Regions from separate parts of the Paenibacillus sp. CCS19 genome, predicted to be linked through region 1. Evidence: riboswitches for the same ligand, from Rfam matches in the RefSeq annotation. Region 1 holds a riboswitch; each other region holds the start of a gene.
What was found. A riboswitch is a leader RNA that binds a small molecule or an ion and turns the genes downstream of it on or off. The one in region 1 is predicted to bind ZMP and ZTP.

Region 1 (6,717 bases):
GAGCACAACAGGACGTCTGATCATTCTAATGTCGGAACCAATCTTCGATGAAAATAATCAATATGAGGGATTCATCGGCGGGACCATCTATTTGCAAGAGAAAAATATTCTAAACACGATCTTCGGCAGCAATCTGGTCGAAGACAACGGCTCGTACTTCTATGTCGTCGATTCCAGCGGCAAGCTGATCTTCCACCCAGACCAGTCCCGACTAGCGGAAGATGTTTCACGCAATACGGTCGTACAGAACTTGATGCACGGTCAGACAGGCGAAGCCAAAGTCGTCAACCTGAAGGGCAGAACCTATCTTGCAGGTTATGCATCTGTACCCAATACCGGGTGGGGCATCGTCATGCAGTCGCCAGTCCAGACTGTCTATGAACAGCTCAACAGTCAGATTCGTTCGACGATCATCTACATGTCGCTGCCTTTCCTCATCATCATGCTGGCTGCCATGTATATTGCACGCAAGCTCGCGCTGCCTTTCGCCGCCCTCACGGACTATATTGGGCAAGCAGCAGGTACGAACGAGCTGCCTCCACCCGTGAGCCCGAACCACTGGAACCGCGAGGCGCATGTCCTATCGCAGACCGTCGTGCTTGCCGTCGAGACGCTGCGCAAGCAGTCCGAGGAGCTGTCGCATGCTGCCCACGTCGATCCGCTTACTGGGCTGATGAACCGGCGCGCGATGGAGGAAGTGTTGAGCGAATGGACCGCAACAAACGTTCCATTCGGCTTAATCATTATGGATCTCGACCGGTTCAAATGCGTCAACGATACGCTCGGGCATCAGATTGGCGATGAAGTGCTGAAATGTTTGGCCCAAGTCATGCAGCGGTCGGTCCGCTCCAGCGATATTTGCTGCCGTTTCGGCGGTGAAGAATTCGTCGCGCTGCTTCCACGTGTTACAGCTGACGAGGCATTCCGACTCGCGGAGCGAATCCGCAAAGCGATGGAGAAGGAACCGACGCCGGCTAACCGCGTCATTACGCTCTCGCTCGGCGTCGCCGTATCTTCGCAGCACGGCAGCGATTCGAGCACGCTGATTCGCCTAGCGGATGAGGCATTGTATGCAGCGAAGGAAGCTGGCCGCAATCGGACCATGATAGCTGCGCCGGGAAAAGACTCGGTTGATCAACGTTCCACGTGATTTAGCCGTTTTACCTCGTGACGATGGCAGGACAGCGTCGTGTACGCAACTAGGTACCGAGAGTCACATGCCCCTATGGACACAGCTTTCGTTGGAGTAAATGAGCGCATAGAAAAAGCGTTGCTGAGTCACTGAGCAACGCTTTTTTCTATGCGTCTATGTTATAGAAGGAGCCCCCCGCTAAGTGACCCAAATAATCTACTTCGCAGCCGCTCGTTCCGCCGAATCCACCGTATGCTTCAGCAGCGTTGCAATCGTGACCGGACCGACGCCCGCCGGCACTGGCGTGATCGCGCTCGCGCGCTCCGCGCAAGCTTCATAGTCGGCGTCGCCGACGTTGCCCTCATTGTAGCCTGCGTCGAGCACAACCGCTCCTGGCTTGATCCAATCGCCCTTCACGAACTTCGCCTTGCCGACGGCGGCAACAACGATGTCGCCGAGTCCAACAAGCTCGGGCAGTCCATTCGTCCGCGAGTGGCATGTTGTGACTGTCGCGTTGCGGTTAAGCAGCATCGCGGATACCGGCTTGCCGAGAATCGGGCTGCGGCCGATGACGACAGCATGTTTGCCTTCGATTGGAATATCGTAATAATCGAGAATCGCAATAATCGCAGCCGGCGTGCAGGACGGATACTGCGCGAAGCCGAAAGCATTTTGCGCAAAACCAAGCGTTGTTACGCCATCCACGTCCTTCTCGATCGCGATCGCCTCGAACGCCGCCCGCTCATCGATATGATGCGGCACCGGGTGCTGCAGCAGAATACCGTGCACGCTATCGTCCTCATTCAACTGCTGGATCGCCGCGATCAGCTGTTCCGTCGTCGTAGAAGACGGCAGGTCGACGCGAATCGAACGGATGCCGATGCGCTTGCACGCATTGCCCTTCATGCGGACGTACGTTGCCGATGACGGATCGTCGCCGACCAAGATTGTTGCAAGACAAGGCACAACGCCTTTCTCCGCCAGCCCCGCCACCCGTACCGCCAACTGCTCCTTGATATGCGCCGCCACTTTGTTTCCGTCGAGAATCAATGGTTCATTCATTCGTACGACATCCCTTCGTTTATCGGATAACAAACAAAAAGAGATAAGCGCATTAACTGCACTTATCTCTGCCCAGGCGTACGGCTTATTGCTACTACGTGCTTCCTCATGGTTCCCCATGCTCCGCCAGTCACACGCAGCGATTCAATTGTCTAACTATTCAATAGTTTATCAACGATTGTTCCGCACAGTCAACCGCTGTGGATGACGCGGTTTACAAATTGTGGGCCGAGTGTTATGGTGTCCGTAAAAGGGGGAACTGCCATGCACATCGACATTGCTATCGAATCCGATTATTCCTATATTCGCGAACGCGACCGCCATATTGCAGAGCATCTTATCCTTGCCAAAATAAAAGAAAAAGAAATCTACATCCTCCGCGACGAACACGGCTCCTATTTCGGCTGGATGCGATACGGCTACTTCTGGGACAATACACCCTTCATGAATTTGATTTGGTTGGATGAGCCCTTCCGAGGTTCGGGCATCGGCAGGCAAGTGGTCCTCCGCTGGGAAGCGGATATGAAGCAGCGCGGCCATACCTTCGTCATGACATCGACGCAAGCCGACGAAGGCGCACAGCACTTCTATCGCAAGCTGGGCTATCGGGATGCCGGATGCCTCGTGCTCGATACACAGCCGCTGGAGATTATCATGACCAAGACGCTGAGCTAAATCAATAACGCCTACAATTTGATGTTACACAATAAGGCTGTCCTATGCCGACCGACTCCCCCAGGATATCATCCTGCGTGAAGTCGGCCAGTGCATGGACAGCCTTTTGTATTGGGACAGCCTGCCTTCCGGCTCTCCCCTACTTACGATGCATCTTGAACTCCAGGAACAGCTCGTTGTAATGCGCGAGCATCCGCTTGCCCAAGTTGCGGTATACCTCGAGCTTCTCGGTCAGCTCCGGTGCCGGATAGAACCGTTCATCGCCCGAGATGTCTTCTGGCAGCAGTGCCAGCGCGTCCTTGTTCGGCGTCGAATAACCGACATACTCTGCATTCTGCGCCGCATGCTCCGGATCGAGCATGAAGTTCATGAACTTGTACGCACCTTCGATGTTGCGCGCCGTCTTCGGAATAACCATGTTATCGAACCACAAGTTCGAGCCTTCCTCTGGTACCACATAATCGAGGTTCTCATTCTCGCTCATAATCTCGGATGCGTCACCCGACCAGACGACGCCTACCGCTGCCTCTTCATTCGCGAGCAGCATCTTGATCTCATCGCCGACGATCGCTTTCACATTCGGCGTCAGTGTAGACAGCTTGCTCTTCGCTTCCTGCAGATGCGCTTCTTCCGTATCGTTGAGCGAGTAATGGAGGCTGTTCAAGCCGAAACCGATCACCTCGCGGGCACCGTCGACGAGCAGAATCTGATTGCGCAGCCGTTCATCCCATAGGTCGTTCCAGCTCTTAATCTGCCAGTCATCCAGCATGCTTGGGTTGTACACGATGCCGACCGTCCCCCAGAAGTACGGAATCGAATATTCATTATCCGGGTCGAACGACAAGTTGAGAAACCGCTCATCGATATGACTTAAGTTCGGCAGCTTGCTGTGGTCGATCGGGAGCAGCAGGTTTTCTTCTTTCATTTTGCTGATCGCATATTCCGAAGGGACGCTCACATCGAACGTGGTGCCGCCCTGCTCGATCTTCGTCATCATCGCTTCGTTCGAATCGAACGTCTGGTAGATGACCTTCAGACCGCTCTCCTCTTCGAACGCGGTGATCAGATCCGGGTCGATATAGTCGCCCCAGTTATAAATCGTAAGCGTATTGCTGCCCGCATACCCTTCCGAGGAGTTGAGCAGATGAGCACCGTACATAAGCGCAAAGGCGACTGCGAATACGGCAATGAACATTCGAACGAGCTGCTTCATTTCTGCACCTCCATTCCCGGCGGTCGGTTGCCTCGCTGATTAATGAAGTAATACCCGATCACGAGTACGATCGTGAATAGGAATATAAGCGTCGACAACGCGTTGATCGACAACGAGATCCCCTGCCTTGCACGGGAATAGATCTCGACAGCGAGCGTGGAGTAGCCGTTGCCCGTTACGAAGAACGTTACCGCGAAGTCGTCCAGCGAATACGTCAGCGCCATGAAGAAACCGGCGAAGATGCCCGGCCGAATGTACGGCAGCATAACCTTCGTGAGCACGTCCGTACGGCTGGCGCCAAGGTCGCGCGCAGCGTCGATCCACGTCGAGCTCATCTCCTCCAGCTTCGGCAGCACCATGATGACAACGATCGGGACGCTGAACGCGATATGCGCAAGCAGCACCGATACGAAGCCAAGCTTAATGCCGACGATCGTGAACAGAATGAGGAACGACGCGCCGATAATAACGTCCGGGCTGACAATAAGCACGTTGTTAAGCGCCAACAGCGTATTCTGCGTCCGGCGTCGTCTCACATGCTGAATCGCAAGGGCGCCAAGTACGCCTAATATCGTCGACAACGCCGAGGATAGCAGTGCGATGACGAGCGTATTAAGCACGATGATCAGCAGCCGCGTGTCCGCGAACACTTCCTTATACCATTCGAGCGTGAAGCCCTCGAAGTCGTGCATCGCGCCGCCGCTGTTGAACGAGTAGAGCGTCAGGAAGAAGATCGGCGCGTAGAGCACGACGAACACAGCGATCAGATACAGATTCGACCATTTCCACCCGCGGGATGTCCGTTGCGAAGCCATTATCGATTCACCTCCCGTTTGGGGCGATTACCGGTCAGCACCATGATGAGCGCCATAATAACGACGAGGAACACGGCTATCGTAGCGCCCATTCCCCAATCCTGCGTGACGAGAAAATGCTGCTCGATCGCCGTACCGAGCGTAATGACGCGGTTGCCCGCGATGAGACGCGTAATCATGAACAGCGACAGCGCCGGAATGAACACCGCTTGGCAGCCGGCTTTCACGCCATTGATCGTCAGCGGGAACACCACGCGGCGGAACGTTATCCATGGCGAAGCGCCAAGGTCGCGCGCAGCGTCGATGAGCGACGGGTTCATTTTCTCAAGCGCATTGAAGACTGGCAGAATCATGAACGGGATGAAAATATAAACCGATACGAACACGAAGCTGAAGTCGGTGAACAAAATTTGCTGACGGCCAATGCCGAATGTCTCCAGCGCCGCATTCACGATGCCGTATGTACCGAACAGCCCCAGGAAGGCGTAAGCCTTCAGCAGCAGGTTAATCCAACTTGGCAGAATAATAAGCAGCAGCCATAGCTGCTTATGCTTCGTACGCGTCAGCAGATAGGCGGCCGGATAAGCGATCAACAAGGAAAAGGCCGTAATCAGAAAGGCGTACCAGAACGAGCTGAGCGTCATCCGCATATAAACGGGCGTGAAGAAGCTGCTGTAGTTCGAGAACGTAAACTTCCCTTCGATATCGAACAACGAATAATAAACGATCAGCGCGATCGGCGCGACGACGAACAATACGATCCACGCGGCGTACGGGATCAGATACAGATTGCGCGATTTAACGGACATGTTCGGCTTCTTCCTCTTCTTCGTCCGTTTCGGTGTACGCCTCGATTCGCTTATCGAACTCTTCTTCCGTCTCGTTGAAGCGCATGACATGAATGGCTGCCGGTTCCCAGTCAAGCCCGATCCACTCGTCTACCGTCGCCTTCTTCGTCGAGTGTACGAGCCATTCGTTGTCCGCCTCGTCATAGGCAATGATCTCGTAGTGAACGCCGCGGAACAGCTGCGTATCGACGCGCGCCTTCAGCTTGCCGCTCTCCGGCTGCGTCATCTCCAGATCCTCTGGACGGATCACAATCTCGACTTGTTCGTCCTTATTGAAGCCGCCGTCCATACATTCGTACGTCCGGCCCGCGAATTCGACGACATAGTCTTCCTTCATTCGTCCAACGACGATGTTCGATTCCCCAATGAAGTCGGCAACGAAACGGTTGATCGGCTCATCGTAAATATCTGTCGGCGTTCCGCTCTGTTGGATCGTACCTTTGTTGAGGACGAAAATCTCATCCGACATCGCAAGCGCTTCCTCTTGATCATGCGTAACGAAGATGAACGTAATGCCCAATCTGCGCTGCAGCTCGCGAAGCTCGTATTGCATCTCGGTGCGCAGCTTCAGGTCAAGCGCGGACAACGGCTCGTCCAGCAGCAGAATCTCCGGCTCGTTCACAATCGCGCGCGCAATCGCGACGCGTTGGCGTTGACCGCCCGACATCTCCGTAATCTCACGGCTCTCGTACCCTTCGAGATTGACGAAACGGAGCGCTTCGCGCACTTTGCTCGCGATAACGTCGTTCTTCAGCTTCTTGATCCGCAGGCCGAATGCCACGTTCTCGAACACGTTCAGATGCGGGAACAGCGCATAGTCCTGAAATACCGTATTCACTTGACGGCGGTTCGCCGGCACCTCATTGATCCGCTTGCCATTGAAGTAGATCGAGCCTTCCGATGGCTCCATGAAGCCTGCAATGAGGCGAAGCACCGTCGTTTTGCCGCAGCCGGACGGACCGAGCAGCGTGT
Region 2 (6,717 bases), on a different contig from region 1:
TTCTCGGAGTGATCGTCGAGTTTATCCGCAATTTGCCGCTGCTGTTGATCTTGTTTTTCACCTATTTCGCGATGCCGGACGTCGGTCTCAAGCTGGGGGTCATGAGCTCGGCCATCGCCGGTCTGGCGGTATTCGAAGCCGCGATGATCTCGGAAATCGTGCGCAGCGGGCTAAGCTCAATCCCGAGAGCTCAGGTGGAAGCCGCCCGTTCGTCGGGTCTCACTTATACGCAGACGGTTTGGCATATCGTGCTCCCGCAGGGACTGAGGCGCATGGTGCCGCCGATCGTGAGCCAGTTCATCTCCCTGCTCAAGGACACGTCGCTAGCCATCGTCATATCCCTGCCTGAATTGATGCACAATTCGAAGATCGTCATCGCGCAAAATTTCGATTATACCCTTCCGATTCTCGCGCTTGTGGCCGTCTTGTATTTTGCGGTCAATTACGCGCTGTCGCTTGCGGCTAGGCGCCTGGAAAATAAGTGGGGCTAAGCATCCTCGACTTTAGATCCCGATGGGAGTCATTCCTATAGCCATACTAAATTGGTCCAAAACCGAAAGCATGCAAATATCCGTCGTCGCCATCGTCGTAGCGGTTGCCGGGGAATTCAAGATCAACCCGTTCATCGGCGAGGTTTTTCGCATCGGTCTTGGCAGCAGCGCCTTTCTGTTCCTGCTTCTGTTGATGAGCCATCTGGATTATTGGCGGACGGGAATCGCCGCAGGCGCGACGGTGCTGCTGTTTCGGGTATCTTTAGACGGAGCCGCCTCGGCCGGCACGTTCTATCTTCTCGACAGCGTGAAGACGCACTTCTCCGCCATGCTCTATTACATCGTCTTCGGGGCCGGAATGGCCCTCATTCAACGCAGATTGCATCAATTGAATCCGCTTATCCTCGGCGCGTGCGTGTCGCTGATCGACGTTGTCTCCAATGAGGCGGAGCTGTTGATGCGCAGCGTCGCTTTCGGACTGCCGTACTTTGAAACCAATCAGTGGATGCTGATTTCGGTCATCGCCGTGGTGCGCAGCTATTTTACGACGGGCATCTACAGCAGCATTGCCGTGCACCAAATGCGAAGCGTTCACGCCGAACAGCAAAAACGGATCGAACAAATGATCAATGTCGGCAGCGGGCTCTATGGCGAGGTCTTCTATTTGCGCAAATCGATGGATGCAATCGAACAGATTACCGCGAAAAGCCACGATCTGTACGGTCTTTTGAGCAAAGAAGGGCTGAACGACTACAGCCGGTCCGTTCTCGAGATTACCCAGCAGATTCACGAGGTGAAGAAGGATTCGCAGCGAATTCTGGCTGGACTGATGAAGCTTGTCGACCTGGAAAGCGCCCTGGAAATGACCTTAGCGGAGATCGTGGAGCTTGTGGTTAAGTCGAACGGCAAATACAGTCGGATGCTGAAGAAAGAGGTACTGATCGAGAAGGACGTCGGCATCGATTACCTCACTGCCCATTACGTACCGCTTATCACCGTGCTTAACAATTTGGCGGCCAACTCGGTCGAAGCGATCGAGCGGCATGGAACGATACGCATTCGCGTATGCGAACGCGAAGGAGAAACCTTGTTTATCGTCAGCGATACGGGGACGGGGATCGCCGAACAGGATAAGGATATGGTGTTCGAGCCCGGGTTTACGACCAAATTCAATCAGGAAGGCGTCGCTGCGACCGGCATCGGCCTCTCGCATGTTCGCGATATCGTGGGCTCTTTCACCGGCAGACTCCTCCTGGCTGAACCAGGGCGGGAATCTGAAACCACGTTTGCCGCAGCTTTTCCGACCGTTAAGTTGAAGAAGGGAGTGTAGGCGCATGCTATCGTTCTGTATTGTCGACGACGATGCGGTAAGCAGGCGTATGCTGCAGACGATTATCGAGAAAGGCGGCGTCGGCGAGGTGCTCGGAATGGCGTCGGGCGGCGTAGAAGGGAAGCTGCTTGTACTGGACGAAAAACCCGATGTCGTGCTCATTGATCTATTGATGCCGGACCAGGACGGAATTGAAACGATCGCGCGGCTGAAACAGGAAGGGTACGAGGGCAAGTATGTCATGATCTCGCAGATCGAGAACAAAGAAATGATCAGCAAAGCGTATCAAGCGGGAATTGAATTTTATATCCAGAAGCCGATTAACCGGGTGGAAGTCAAAGCCGTGCTTGGTAAAGTAAGCGAGCAATGGCGAATGGCCCGTTATCTGAAGGAAATCAAACAGTCGATCGCGAAACTAGACGACCTGAGCTCGGAGTCCGCGGGCACGCGGAAGAAGCACGATGCCAAAGAAATCATGCGGATGATCTTATTGGACATGGGCATCATCGGAGAAAGCGGAGCACATGACATTATCGAGATGATGTCATGGCTGATTGGACGGCAACAGGACGGTGGCTTTCCATCACTTAAAGCGTTATACGAAATCGGAGCCCGGGCGAGCAAGCCGAAAGGCGGCGATATTGAGAAGGAAGGGAAGGCGCTCGAGCAGCGCGTTCGACGGACCGTCATCGCCGCTTTATCCAACTTGGCGAGCATCGGGCTCACGGATTACAGCCACCCGAAGTTCGAGCATTACGCGCCGCTCTATTTCGACTTCGAAGACGTGCGTCTCAAGATGCGAGAAATCGACGAGAAATGCCCGCAGGAAAAGCGCAAAGTCAATATCAAGAAATTTCTTCAAGTCCTATACCTGGAAACGCTGGATAAAATGAAAAATCAATAAAATGAAAGCCGCCGACTACTTGTACAACAGCTACACTTTATATAAATCGACAAAATGGCAGCCGGGAATTAATCATTCGGCTGCCGTTTGGCTTTAATACTGCTTCGTTCTGTCACGGACGTAATCCGCCAATAGTATAACCGCCATCTACGAGTATGCTCTGACCAGTAACAAAACGAGCGTCATCGGAGAGAAGCCAGACCACAGCATCGGCCACGTCTTCGGATTGGCCCACCCGCTGTAACGGCGTTTGCTTGACGAAGGGACGTGCCGTAGCCTCGTCGCTTAGAACCTCCTGCGACATCGGAGTTGCAATCATTCCAGGACTGACATTGTTAACTCGAATGCTGCTAGGACCAACCTCCAACGCAACAGTTCTCGTCATTGCATCGAGTGCTCCCTTGGAGGCGGCGTAGCCTGAAGTACTCGGCATTGCCCCATGCGCCGTCCACGAAGAAGTGTTAACGATCGAGCCCTGGATTCCAAGGTCGAGCATTGCTGCAATCTCGTACTTTAGACAGGCGAACACGCCACGCAGATTGATCGACATCAGAGTATCGAAATCTTCAAAGGATAGCTCGTGTACAGGTGAGAAAGCACCAAGAATACCCGCGTTGTTCCAAGCCATATTCAGACTTCCAAATGTATCCAAAGTCTTGTTTACAAGCGCTTCAACCTGCCGAGGATCGGCAACGTCAGTCTGAACAGCGAGGGCCTTGCCTCCCTTAGAGATAATTTCGTCATAAACTTCTTGAAGCTCTTTTTCATTCAGGTAAGTAATACACTTAAAGTACGCAAATTAATAATACTAAGTAATAAAAATGATACTATGTGGAGGGGTAACGGGATGGTAAATGCTTCTGAAAAAAAGTGTCCAGTCGAAACGACGTTTGACGTTATTGGTGGAAAGTGGAAGGGAGTGATTCTTTATCATTTAATGAGCGGAACGAAGCGGTTCGGCGAGCTTCGCAAAATTTACCCTCAGGTCACTCATCATATTCTTACCTTGCAACTGCGGGAACTCGAACGTGAAGGAATCATAGCCCGCAAAACGTACAATCAGGTACCACCAAAGGTAGAATACTCGCTTACCGAATTCGGAAAAACCTTGAACCCGATTATATTGTTGATGAAAGAATGGGGAGAGCTTTACAATGAACGAAGACCTCATTCCTCGGAAGTTTGACCTCGCATTCCCGCCAAAAGGGAACCCCCTCCCGCTTGACTATCAGCCAAAGGGACCGGGGCTACTGTCCCAATGCAGCCACAAACAGTTCTTTTCTCGTCAATAAAGAAGAGTTAGGTTATTGCGCTAAACGGATACTATAGCTCAATCCAGACATTACGGCAGCCTGTCAACGATCGGCTGCCGTTTTCTCAACTAACGGACAGATTGCGCTAATGAACTTACGATATTCAGAGAGCGAATAGAAGGTCGAATAAATACAGGAAAATCTATATTGAAATGAGTGATGGATTTTGAAGGAAAGCAAAACGAAAGCTTATTTAGCCCTTAATTATCAAGCATTTCTGGATATTAAAAATAGTGGTGAATTCAACATGTATAACTGCAATCGTGTATTTCGAATTGCTCATGCTTTTCACAATCTTGCGTTGTCAATGATGGAGGACTTTGTAGGGTTTAATGAAGAAAGCTTTTGGAGCAATATAAATGAACTCGAAAGAGACTTCGGATTAGTTCATTATCGAAAATTATTTGAAAAAACAGTTCAGGCGAAATCTTAAGCTAACTGTAAACGATAATTTAACGACAGAAGTAGCATATACGGGCGAGCCGCCTGGTAACATAAGCACGATGTTAAATATATACAAAAACTGTATTGGTTTTAATGGAATTGTCTGGTACTATGGATTTGTATTAAAAATATGTGTGACTGGCGTAACGTAGGGTAACTACGGGGGAGCACATATTTCATAAGCCGTACGCCTGGGCAAAGTATTTGATCTTAGATCAGATGCTTTTTTTATTTTAGTTATCGAAGCTCAAAGACTCAAATTCATTATTGATCAAGGAGGCTTCCATGATAACCAAAGAAACGATTCAAAAGAACCTTAAGAGCTGTCTCGAAGACACCTCATTTCTGAATGTACCCGGGTTCAGGAGAGATAAAGTTCGCGACACCTATGATCTAGGTGACTCTCTAATCCTTATCACCACAGACCGCCAAAGCGCATTTGACAGGATTCTTGCCAACATTCCGTTTAAAGGCCAAGTATTAAATAAGCTTAGCGCTTTTTGGTTTGAAAATACCTCCGATATAGTAAGTAACCACGTTATTAGTATCCCGGACCCGAATGTTACAATAGGAAAAAAATGCAAGGTGTTTCCGGTTGAATTTGTAGTGCGCGCCTATCTTACGGGTTCGACAGACACCTCGGCATGGGTCCAATACTCACAAGGTATCCGTGACATATGCGGCAATATTCTACCCGATGGAATGAAGAGAAATCAAAAGTTCGAAGAACCGATCCTGACGCCATCAAAGAAATCAGCAGCACATGACGAATCGGTTTCGGCTGCCCAAATCGTTGACGAAGGCTTAATCGACAAAGAGACCTTGGAGTATTTGCGGAAAATCGCATTCTCGCTTTTTGCCAGGGGCACAGAGATTGCAGCAAGGAACGGATTAATTCTGGTAGATACCAAATATGAATTCGGAATTGATGACAAAGGCGAAATTCTTCTCATCGACGAGATACATACACCCGATTCTTCCCGCTACTGGATCAAAGAGACCTATGAATCGAGGTTAGCCGAAGGCAAGGAACCGGAGAATATCGACAAAGAATTCCTGCGGCTTTGGTTCAGGGAGCATTGCGACCCTTATAAAGATGAGATCCTGCCTGCCGCACCGGATGACCTTATCATCGAACTGTCGCATCGCTATATCCGTCTCTTCGAAATGATCACCGGCAAGGAATTTTCGGTCGACGGTACGCATTCTATAAAAGATCGACTTATAAAGAATTTAGATGCTCATCTTAACTAAGAGGCTTTTATCAGACTAACGGAGAACGGTAGTTTAATGTAGAGGAGGATCAGGAATGGATCTTAAAAAAATCAACTCGATTACGAAGTATCCTAGTATTCTTACCTACCACAAGTTGGGTGAGCGAGGCAAACTAATCGAAGATGTAGTTGAGGAGAGAGGATTGTTAACTGACGCTGATACAATCTATATTTATGAGAAAGTGGATGGCGAGAATTCAAGGATGATCTTCTTTAGAAATGATCTTAATGAGATTGATTATTTGATTGGCTCCAGAGAAGAATTGCTCTATGCCAAGGGAGATCGTGTTGGTAATCCATATGGCAATATAGCAGAATTCCTTAAACCAATAGCAGACAAGTATGTTGAAGATCATTTCCCCCAGGGAGATTGGGCATTAACAGTCGTTTATCAAGAGTCTTATGGCGGTAAGACCAAATCTGCAAAGAATTACACGGATAGCAAAATTCAATCGTACAGGGTGTTTGACGTATTCTCTTTGACGGAGAATGAACTGGAAAAGCTTCTAGCTTTACCTGAAGAGAAGATCGCCTCTTGGCGCGAGCATGGCAATCAACCTTTTTACAACGAACATGAGAAAGCTAAATTTATTCAGGCAAACGATCTTCGATGCGCCCCGCTATTAGCAGAGATTGATGGAGCGAGTTTTCCAATGACTATTGAGGATACCTTTAAATACCTTAAAAACTTCGAACAGACAAAGGTTGGCATTGATACGAATGGTCGATCCGAAGGTATAATTGTTCGATCATCTGATAGGAAGCAAATTAGAAAGATTCGTTTTGAGGATTATGAAAGGACTTTCAGAAAATAAATGGAAGCGTCAGACAAGCTAGTATTAGGCATATTAGCTTGAAATGAGAATGGGGTTAATCAGTTAAACGTTCATACCCAATATCGCCCCCGATAGTCCAAGAACAAGACATTCGAATGTTGAATGTTGCTCTTGACTTGGAGTGT
Region 3 (6,717 bases), on a different contig from region 1:
AATCGCCGATCCGCCAGTCGCAAGCATCGGATCGATCACGATGAGCAGCCGATTCGTAGCATCCGTCGGCAGGTTGATATAGTACTCTACGGGTTGAAGCGTCTGCGGGTCGCGGAATAAACCGATATGGCCGATTTTGGCAGCAGGAATCATCTTCAGCATACCGTCCACCATGCCTAGGCCCGCTCTCAGAATCGGGATAAGTCCAAGCATACGGCCGGAAACGACTTTCGCCTCCGTCTTCTGCACGGGCGTCTCCACTTCGATCGATTGCAGCGGGACGTCTCGCGTAATTTCGTATGCCATCAGCATGGCGACTTCGTCAACGAGCTCGCGAAAATCTTTCGTATTCGTGTCCTTGTTGCGAATAAACGTCAGCTTATGCTGAATTAATGGATGATCGCATACTACCAATTTGCTCATGGGGAACTGCCTCCTGATTTGCTAGCTGTTAGCTGTTGTAAGTAATCGTCAATGATCCCGTTTATTATAGCATTGTAAAACAGTCGTTGCATCTGGGACAGGAAGATCATTCACATGCGGGATCAGAGAGGAATCAGTCCCCTCCTCCACCGCAGCCTCCGCCGCCTCCGCACGAGGAGTCTCCTCCACCTCCACAGGAAGACGAGCCGCCATCGTTGTGGTCATGCCCGTGATGGGAATGACCATGATGAGTAGAGCCGCCATGGCGGGTAGAATCGTCCCCGCTGTACGAGCTGCATGCCGAAGATCCTCCATACCGATCATTGTCACGTTGTATATGTTCATTCATTCGATGTTCCAGATTGTTCGGCTCTACAGCAGAGAAATAAAGCAGCAGCCAACTGGCTGACATCATTCCCGAGCCATCGTACGAAGACTGACTCTGTTTGGTGTAATCCGGCACTCCTTGCCCTCGCGAGCCTCTCCTTGCCGTTTCCAGCTGACGCTTCGCAGAAGCGGCAAGCCAGGCAGCCGTACGGTCCAGATCCTCATATCGGGCCGCTGTATCGCTGCGGAACCACTCGCTTCGAATAGTCTGTTCGCTCATCGACTCCAGCTCAGACAACCTGCTGCGCGATAGCGGCTCTCGGAAGAATGATCCCCACACTTTGCCGCTTACAGGCGACATCTCGAACAGCTCCGCATACAGCCAGTCAAACCACGCCCTGCTGCCGTCCTCTGGCTTATTGTCATCTTTCCCATGTGGAGCATGGTGAATGTAAGCTCCGCAAAATTGCTGGCAGAAGCTTTCATACTCACGAGTAAACATCAGCATCTCATGCCATACTTCATCGGCCTTCGTGCTGTACATCGGAACGTTCCGCAGCAAGGCGCACATAAGAAAGTAACGTTTCAGCTCGAACCAAGTCCACGCCCATTCGCTTTGCGTCATGCCCGGTTTCGCCGATTGGACACGATATTGAACGCGAGCCTCGTAATCGGACGACAGCGCGTCTTCCAGCCTCTCGGCTGCGCTGCGGGCCGGATGTCCCGCCGCGATGCCAAGTGCACCCGGAGGCTGCTCACTCGGCCATGGAGCCGTATAGGGCCTGCTTACACGAGAACGGCCAGACATTGTTCGATTGTGCATTCGCGGTTTCTGATTCCCGATTGCTTTAAGCACGATGATGAATGTGATCAGACCAATCACGACAAGAACGAGCTCCATTCCCGAACACCTCTTTATCCTTCATTGCAATTAGTATAGCATGGGAGCGGTATCGGTTCATGCGGCCACAAAAAAAGCCTCACTCGCTGTCGGAGTGAGGCTTCTTGATGCTTTACAGTCAATTAGTAAGCCATGCCTGGGTACAGCGGATATTGTGCCGTCAGCGCTTGAACTTTCGCGCGCGCTTCTGCCAGAACCGCTTCGTCCTTCGGATTCTTCAACGTCATGGCGATAACGTCAGCAATAACTTTCATGGCTTCCGTGTTCATGCCGCGAGCCGTAGCTGCTGGCGTACCGATACGAATACCGCTCGTTACGAATGGGCTCGTAGGGTCGAACGGAATCGCGTTCTTGTTACACGTAATTTGAACGGAGTCGAGTACGTGCTCTGCTTCTTTACCCGTAATGCCGAGGTTGCGAAGGTCAATCAGCATCAGGTGGTTGTCCGTACCGCCGGATACGAGGTTCAGACCGTGGCCAACAAGCGCGTCAGCGAGAACGCGAGCGTTATCGACAACGTTCTTGCCGTATTCTTTGAACGAAGGCTGGAGCGCTTCGCCGAATGCAACCGCCTTAGCAGCGATGATGTGCATGAGCGGGCCGCCTTGGGAGCCTGGGAATACCGCTTTATCGATCGCTGCAGCCCATGGCTTACGGCAGAGGATCATGCCGCCGCGAGGACCGCGAAGCGTTTTGTGCGTCGTCGTCGTTACGAAGTGCGCGTGCGGTACTGGGCTTGGGTGCAAACCTGCTGCAACGAGGCCCGCGATGTGAGCCATGTCAACCATGAACAGCGCGCCTACGTCTTGAGCGATTTGGCCAAGCTTCTCGAAATCGATAATGCGCGGGTATGCACTTGCGCCAGCAACGATCAGACGAGGACGGTGTTTGAAAGCAAGCTTGCGAACTTCTTCATAGTCGATCGTGAAGGAGTCTTCTTGTACGCCGTAAGGTACGAAGTTATATAGGAGACCGGATGCGTTAACCGGGCTGCCGTGCGTCAAGTGGCCGCCATGCGCCAGGTTCATACCAAGAACCGTATCGCCTGGGTTGAGGCATGCAAGGTAAACAGCCATGTTCGCTTGTGCGCCGGAGTGAGGCTGAACGTTCGCGTGCTCTGCACCGAACAGTTCTTTCGCGCGATTACGCGCGATATCCTCAGCGATATCAACATGCTCACAGCCGCCATAGTAGCGTTTGCCTGGGTAGCCTTCTGCATATTTGTTCGTCAGAACCGTACCCATTGCTTCGAGTACTGCCTCACTTACGATGTTCTCCGATGCGATCAGCTCGATGTTGTCACGTTGACGCTGCAGCTCGAGGCCAAGTGCTTTCACGATTTCTGGATCTTGTTTACGCAAATTTTCCATAGGATAAAATCCTCCTTCAGCATATTGGTACTGCTATATTCACAAGCGGTTGCCCGCATGGTTGAACGCAATTGTTGGAGTTGCAGGAGTTGCTCGCATTGTGCAAGGTTACTCGCAGGTGCCGCCCGGACGCTCCGGCTCGGCCTGATCATCCAACGCATAAACAGCCCGCGCACCGCCAATCAGCTTCGGCCGGCTGTAGGCCATTGTCACATTCGCCTGTCCGATCGAGCGAATCGTCGGTCTAACCGGAACTGCCACCGGACGCAGATGCATCCCGATGAACGTGTCGCCGATATCGACGCCCGCATGGGCACGAACCGACTCCACTAATACGGCATCGTTCAAATGACGATACGCATAAGCCGCCATCGAACCGCCCGCCTTCGGCACCGGCACAGCAGCGACTTCATCCAACCCGAAGCGCTCCGCCGCAGCACGATCCAAGACGAGCGCGCGGTTCAGATGTTCACAGCATTGATACACGGGATAAAATCCGACCTGCCGACGGACCGCCTCCACGCCAGCGAATATCGCTGCCGCAGCGTCGGTCGTGCCCGACGTGCCGATGCGCTTGCCCAGCACTTCGCTCGTGCTGCACCCGATGACGACAAGCTGGCCATGCTTGATGCCGCCTGCTGTCACCAGCTCGCTGACAATGGTCTGCACCGCCTGCTCAACGACAGATGCCTGCCGGCTGTCAAATACACCATCGACTTCGCTCATCGTTATGCCTCCCGTGCGAATGCTGTTTTAAGCTTTCGCTGCGTATTTTGCTTCGATCTCATTCACTTTACTGATGCGGCCAACATGGCGCTCGCCATTGGAGAACGGCGTTTCGAGCCAGATGCGGATAATCTCCTGCGCTACGCCAGGACCGACTACGCGCTCGCCCATTGCCAGCACGTTCGTATCGTTGTGATCGCGCGTCGCTTGCGCCGAGAACATATCGTGCACGAGCGCGCAGCGGATGCCGCGAACCTTGTTCGCTGCGATCGACATGCCGATGCCAGTGCCGCAGATGAGAATGCCGCGGTCGGCTTGGCCGCTTGCTACCGCTTCGCATACTGGAAGCGCATAGTCCGGGTAGTCGACCGATTGGTCGCAGCTGCAGCCGACGTCCGTTACTTCGTGGCCGAGCGATTCGATGAACGGAACCAAAATGTCTTTCAAGCGGTAACCGCCGTGGTCGGCCCCAATCGAAATTTTCATGGTGGTGGAATCCTCCTTAAGGTTTTGCGATAGCCTCCGCCGCCATTCGGCGGAATGTGCAGCAAATGCTGCTTCGAAAGCATACGCTTTGGTTTTGCGATAGCCTCGCCGTCATCCGGCGGGATATACGCGTTCATAAGTCTATTTACAGAAAACCAGTCCGCATTTATTATACCTAATTTGCCTGCATTACACGACACCTATCGACATTCCAATTACGCTGCTAAAAAGCAAAAAAGAGCATAACGCGCTCATCACGCGATGCTCTTTGCCCAGGCGACCGGCCGTATATTCCGATGCTCCACCGTGGTATCCCACTTCGTCGCCAGTTACATCGGAAACCGTTAAATTTGATTTCATCATACCCGATTCAGCGGTCAAAATCAATCCTCTACCGCCCATTAATCAGCACAACTGCGCATCTTCTCGGGCGGCAGCGTTATCATCGACCGTCCGCCGTAAACTTATCGAGCAGCTTCTCCACTGCAGCCTCGATCTGTGCCGCGGCGCTCTCATAGACATGCAGCGGCCCTCCAAACGGATCCTCGATGTCGAAGCTCGGTATTCTGCGCTCCAGCTCCAGCATTCGAGCCCGGTCCTCATCCGTCCCTGTCTGCCCAAGCGCCTGCTTCATCTGCCATTCCGTATATAATCGTTCCAGCTCAGCCAAATCCGACGCCATCTGCTCGTCCAGCACTGCGTATTCGAGCAGCGTATGCGTCTTCTCCATCGCGCTAGGGAAACGTCCGATCAAGCTGCGTTTGTGCGAGGCGGTCATCGTAAGAATCAAGTCCGCCCACTGCACCGCAGACTCAGCGATAGCCCGGCTAGTGCCGTTATGGGCAATCTGCTTGCGCCTGAGCGTCTCAGCCGCATTCGCTGACACAGCCATCCCATCCACGGTCGAGACGCCTGCCGAGCGGACCTCAATGTCCAGCGAGCGCCGCGCCGCTCTGTCGCGCATAATAGCTTCCGCCATCGGCGACCGGCAAGTGTTGCCGGTGCATACGAACAATATCCGTTTCAAGGCAAGTCATGCTCCCTTCCATTTAGAACACGAACAATAGACCGAATGTGAGCAGGATGACGCCGCCGCATGCCTCGCCATAATCGCCAAGCGTCCGGCTGGCGCTGCGTCCTAGCAGCAGACCGAGCACCGACATGATGCCGCCTGCAAGGCCGAACATGAGCACCGTAAGCATAACATCCAGCGCGAACATGCCAAGCGAGACGCCTACCGAGAACGAGTCAATGCTGACGCTGAAGGCGAATATCAACATTCCCCAGAACGAGCTGTGGTTGATTGACGACGCACTGCCGCTCCCGCCCTTGAATGAGTTGTACACCATATGCCCGCCTAGCAGCAGAAGAAGAACACCTGCCGCATGCGTCGCCACATCGCCGAGCAGCCCGCTTACATACTGTCCCGCGAACATTCCCAGCAATGGCATCAGCATATGAAACAACGCAATAATGGTGCTTAGTACGGCAATGCGACGCAGCCGTATTCCTCTCATCCCGATGCCGACGCCAAGCGAAAAAGCGTCCATTCCCAGCGCAATCGCCATAATAAGCAGCGTTAACAGCTGGCCAGCACCCATACCCGCTTCCAAATGCACATTCATCTCTCCCCGCAAGCCGCATTCTTGTACACTTTATGCGGACGAGCGGGTGTTCATGTTCACATTGCGTGATCATTAATCATTATTCGGTTAAAGTTGTCAAACGTAAACGATCTGGTTTGCAGCCGCTTTGGCCATTCGATTCATAAGCGCAAGCCCGATGCCATCGCTTGGGCACGCTTCTGCCCAGATGCGTTCCACGCCCCTTACGTCAAATTCGCGCAGCGCTGCATACAACCCTTGAGCAGCCGTCTCCAGCTTCTCAAGACTGCCGCAGACGACAACCTCATCCGCTGCAAAAGAGTTCTGGTGCTCCTCGTACGTAAGTACGCCCGTGACTTCACCTCTCGCGGACGCTGCATCTACCTCGCGCTGAATATAATCGAGTACCGCATCCGCCTCGCCGCTGACCAGCAGCATAGTGCCGCGCGGCGCGTAGTGCGCGTACTTCATGCCAGGCGAGCGCGGCGCTGATTGGGATTGATCAGGCGCTGCAGCTTGGGCAACAGCTTCGACAGCTTGGACGTTGCCTAGTCCCGCCAGTGTCTCATCCAACAGCACGGTCGGCACAACCTCTTGCAGCTGCTCTGCTGTAATGCCGCCTGGGCGCAAAATGCGTACGACGCCAGGAGCCTCCGTCATGACGACGGTCGACTCCAGGCCTACGCCCGTCGGGCCGCCATCGACGAGCCCGTCGATCCGGCCGTCCAGATCCTCGCGGACATGGTCCGCGAGCGTCGGGCTCGGTCGGCCCGACCGGTTCGCGCTGGGCGCAGCGACTGGACAGTTCGCTGCCGCGATCAACCGCAGCGCGATATCATGCTGCGGCATGCGCACCGCGACGGTGTCGAGTCCAGCTGTG

Region 2: linked by a shared signal. The riboswitch ahead of SBI19_RS00615 (phosphoribosylaminoimidazolesuccinocarboxamide synthase) and the one ahead of SBI19_RS16320 (bifunctional 5,10-methylenetetrahydrofolate dehydrogenase/5,10-methenyltetrahydrofolate cyclohydrolase) in region 1 are both predicted to bind ZMP and ZTP.
Region 3: linked by a shared signal. The riboswitch ahead of rpiB (ribose 5-phosphate isomerase B) and the one ahead of SBI19_RS16320 (bifunctional 5,10-methylenetetrahydrofolate dehydrogenase/5,10-methenyltetrahydrofolate cyclohydrolase) in region 1 are both predicted to bind ZMP and ZTP.

The regions. Positions count from the first base shown of each region.
Region 1 covers NZ_BTCK01000022.1:94,339-101,055, reverse strand. Annotated here, with positions in the region: gene SBI19_RS16325 (sensor domain-containing diguanylate cyclase) at 1-1,150, shown strand, start outside; gene SBI19_RS16320 (bifunctional 5,10-methylenetetrahydrofolate dehydrogenase/5,10-methenyltetrahydrofolate cyclohydrolase) at 1,349-2,194, opposite strand; ZMP/ZTP riboswitch at 2,258-2,338, opposite strand; gene SBI19_RS16315 (GNAT family N-acetyltransferase) at 2,459-2,869, shown strand; gene SBI19_RS16310 (ABC transporter substrate-binding protein) at 3,009-4,082, opposite strand; gene SBI19_RS16305 (ABC transporter permease) at 4,079-4,897, opposite strand; gene SBI19_RS16300 (ABC transporter permease) at 4,897-5,706, opposite strand; gene SBI19_RS16295 (ABC transporter ATP-binding protein) at 5,696-6,717, opposite strand, start outside.
Region 2 covers NZ_BTCK01000001.1:108,118-114,834, forward strand. Annotated here, with positions in the region: gene SBI19_RS00585 (amino acid ABC transporter permease) at 1-491, shown strand, start outside; gene SBI19_RS00590 (sensor histidine kinase) at 562-1,821, shown strand; gene SBI19_RS00595 (response regulator) at 1,826-2,725, shown strand; gene SBI19_RS00600 (SDR family NAD(P)-dependent oxidoreductase) at 2,838-3,506, opposite strand; gene SBI19_RS00605 (winged helix-turn-helix transcriptional regulator) at 3,573-3,911, shown strand; gene SBI19_RS00610 (hypothetical protein) at 4,205-4,471, shown strand; ZMP/ZTP riboswitch at 4,607-4,686, shown strand; gene SBI19_RS00615 (phosphoribosylaminoimidazolesuccinocarboxamide synthase) at 4,768-5,736, shown strand; gene SBI19_RS00620 (RNA ligase family protein) at 5,792-6,571, shown strand.
Region 3 covers NZ_BTCK01000005.1:65,886-72,602, reverse strand. Annotated here, with positions in the region: gene upp (uracil phosphoribosyltransferase) at 1-423, opposite strand, end outside; gene SBI19_RS06120 (glycine-rich domain-containing protein) at 557-1,651, opposite strand; gene SBI19_RS06115 (serine hydroxymethyltransferase) at 1,774-3,021, opposite strand; gene SBI19_RS06110 (TIGR01440 family protein) at 3,130-3,747, opposite strand; gene rpiB (ribose 5-phosphate isomerase B) at 3,775-4,233, opposite strand; ZMP/ZTP riboswitch at 4,497-4,576, opposite strand; gene SBI19_RS06100 (low molecular weight protein arginine phosphatase) at 4,676-5,260, opposite strand; gene SBI19_RS06095 (manganese efflux pump MntP) at 5,283-5,858, opposite strand; gene SBI19_RS06090 (L-threonylcarbamoyladenylate synthase) at 5,955-6,717, opposite strand, start outside.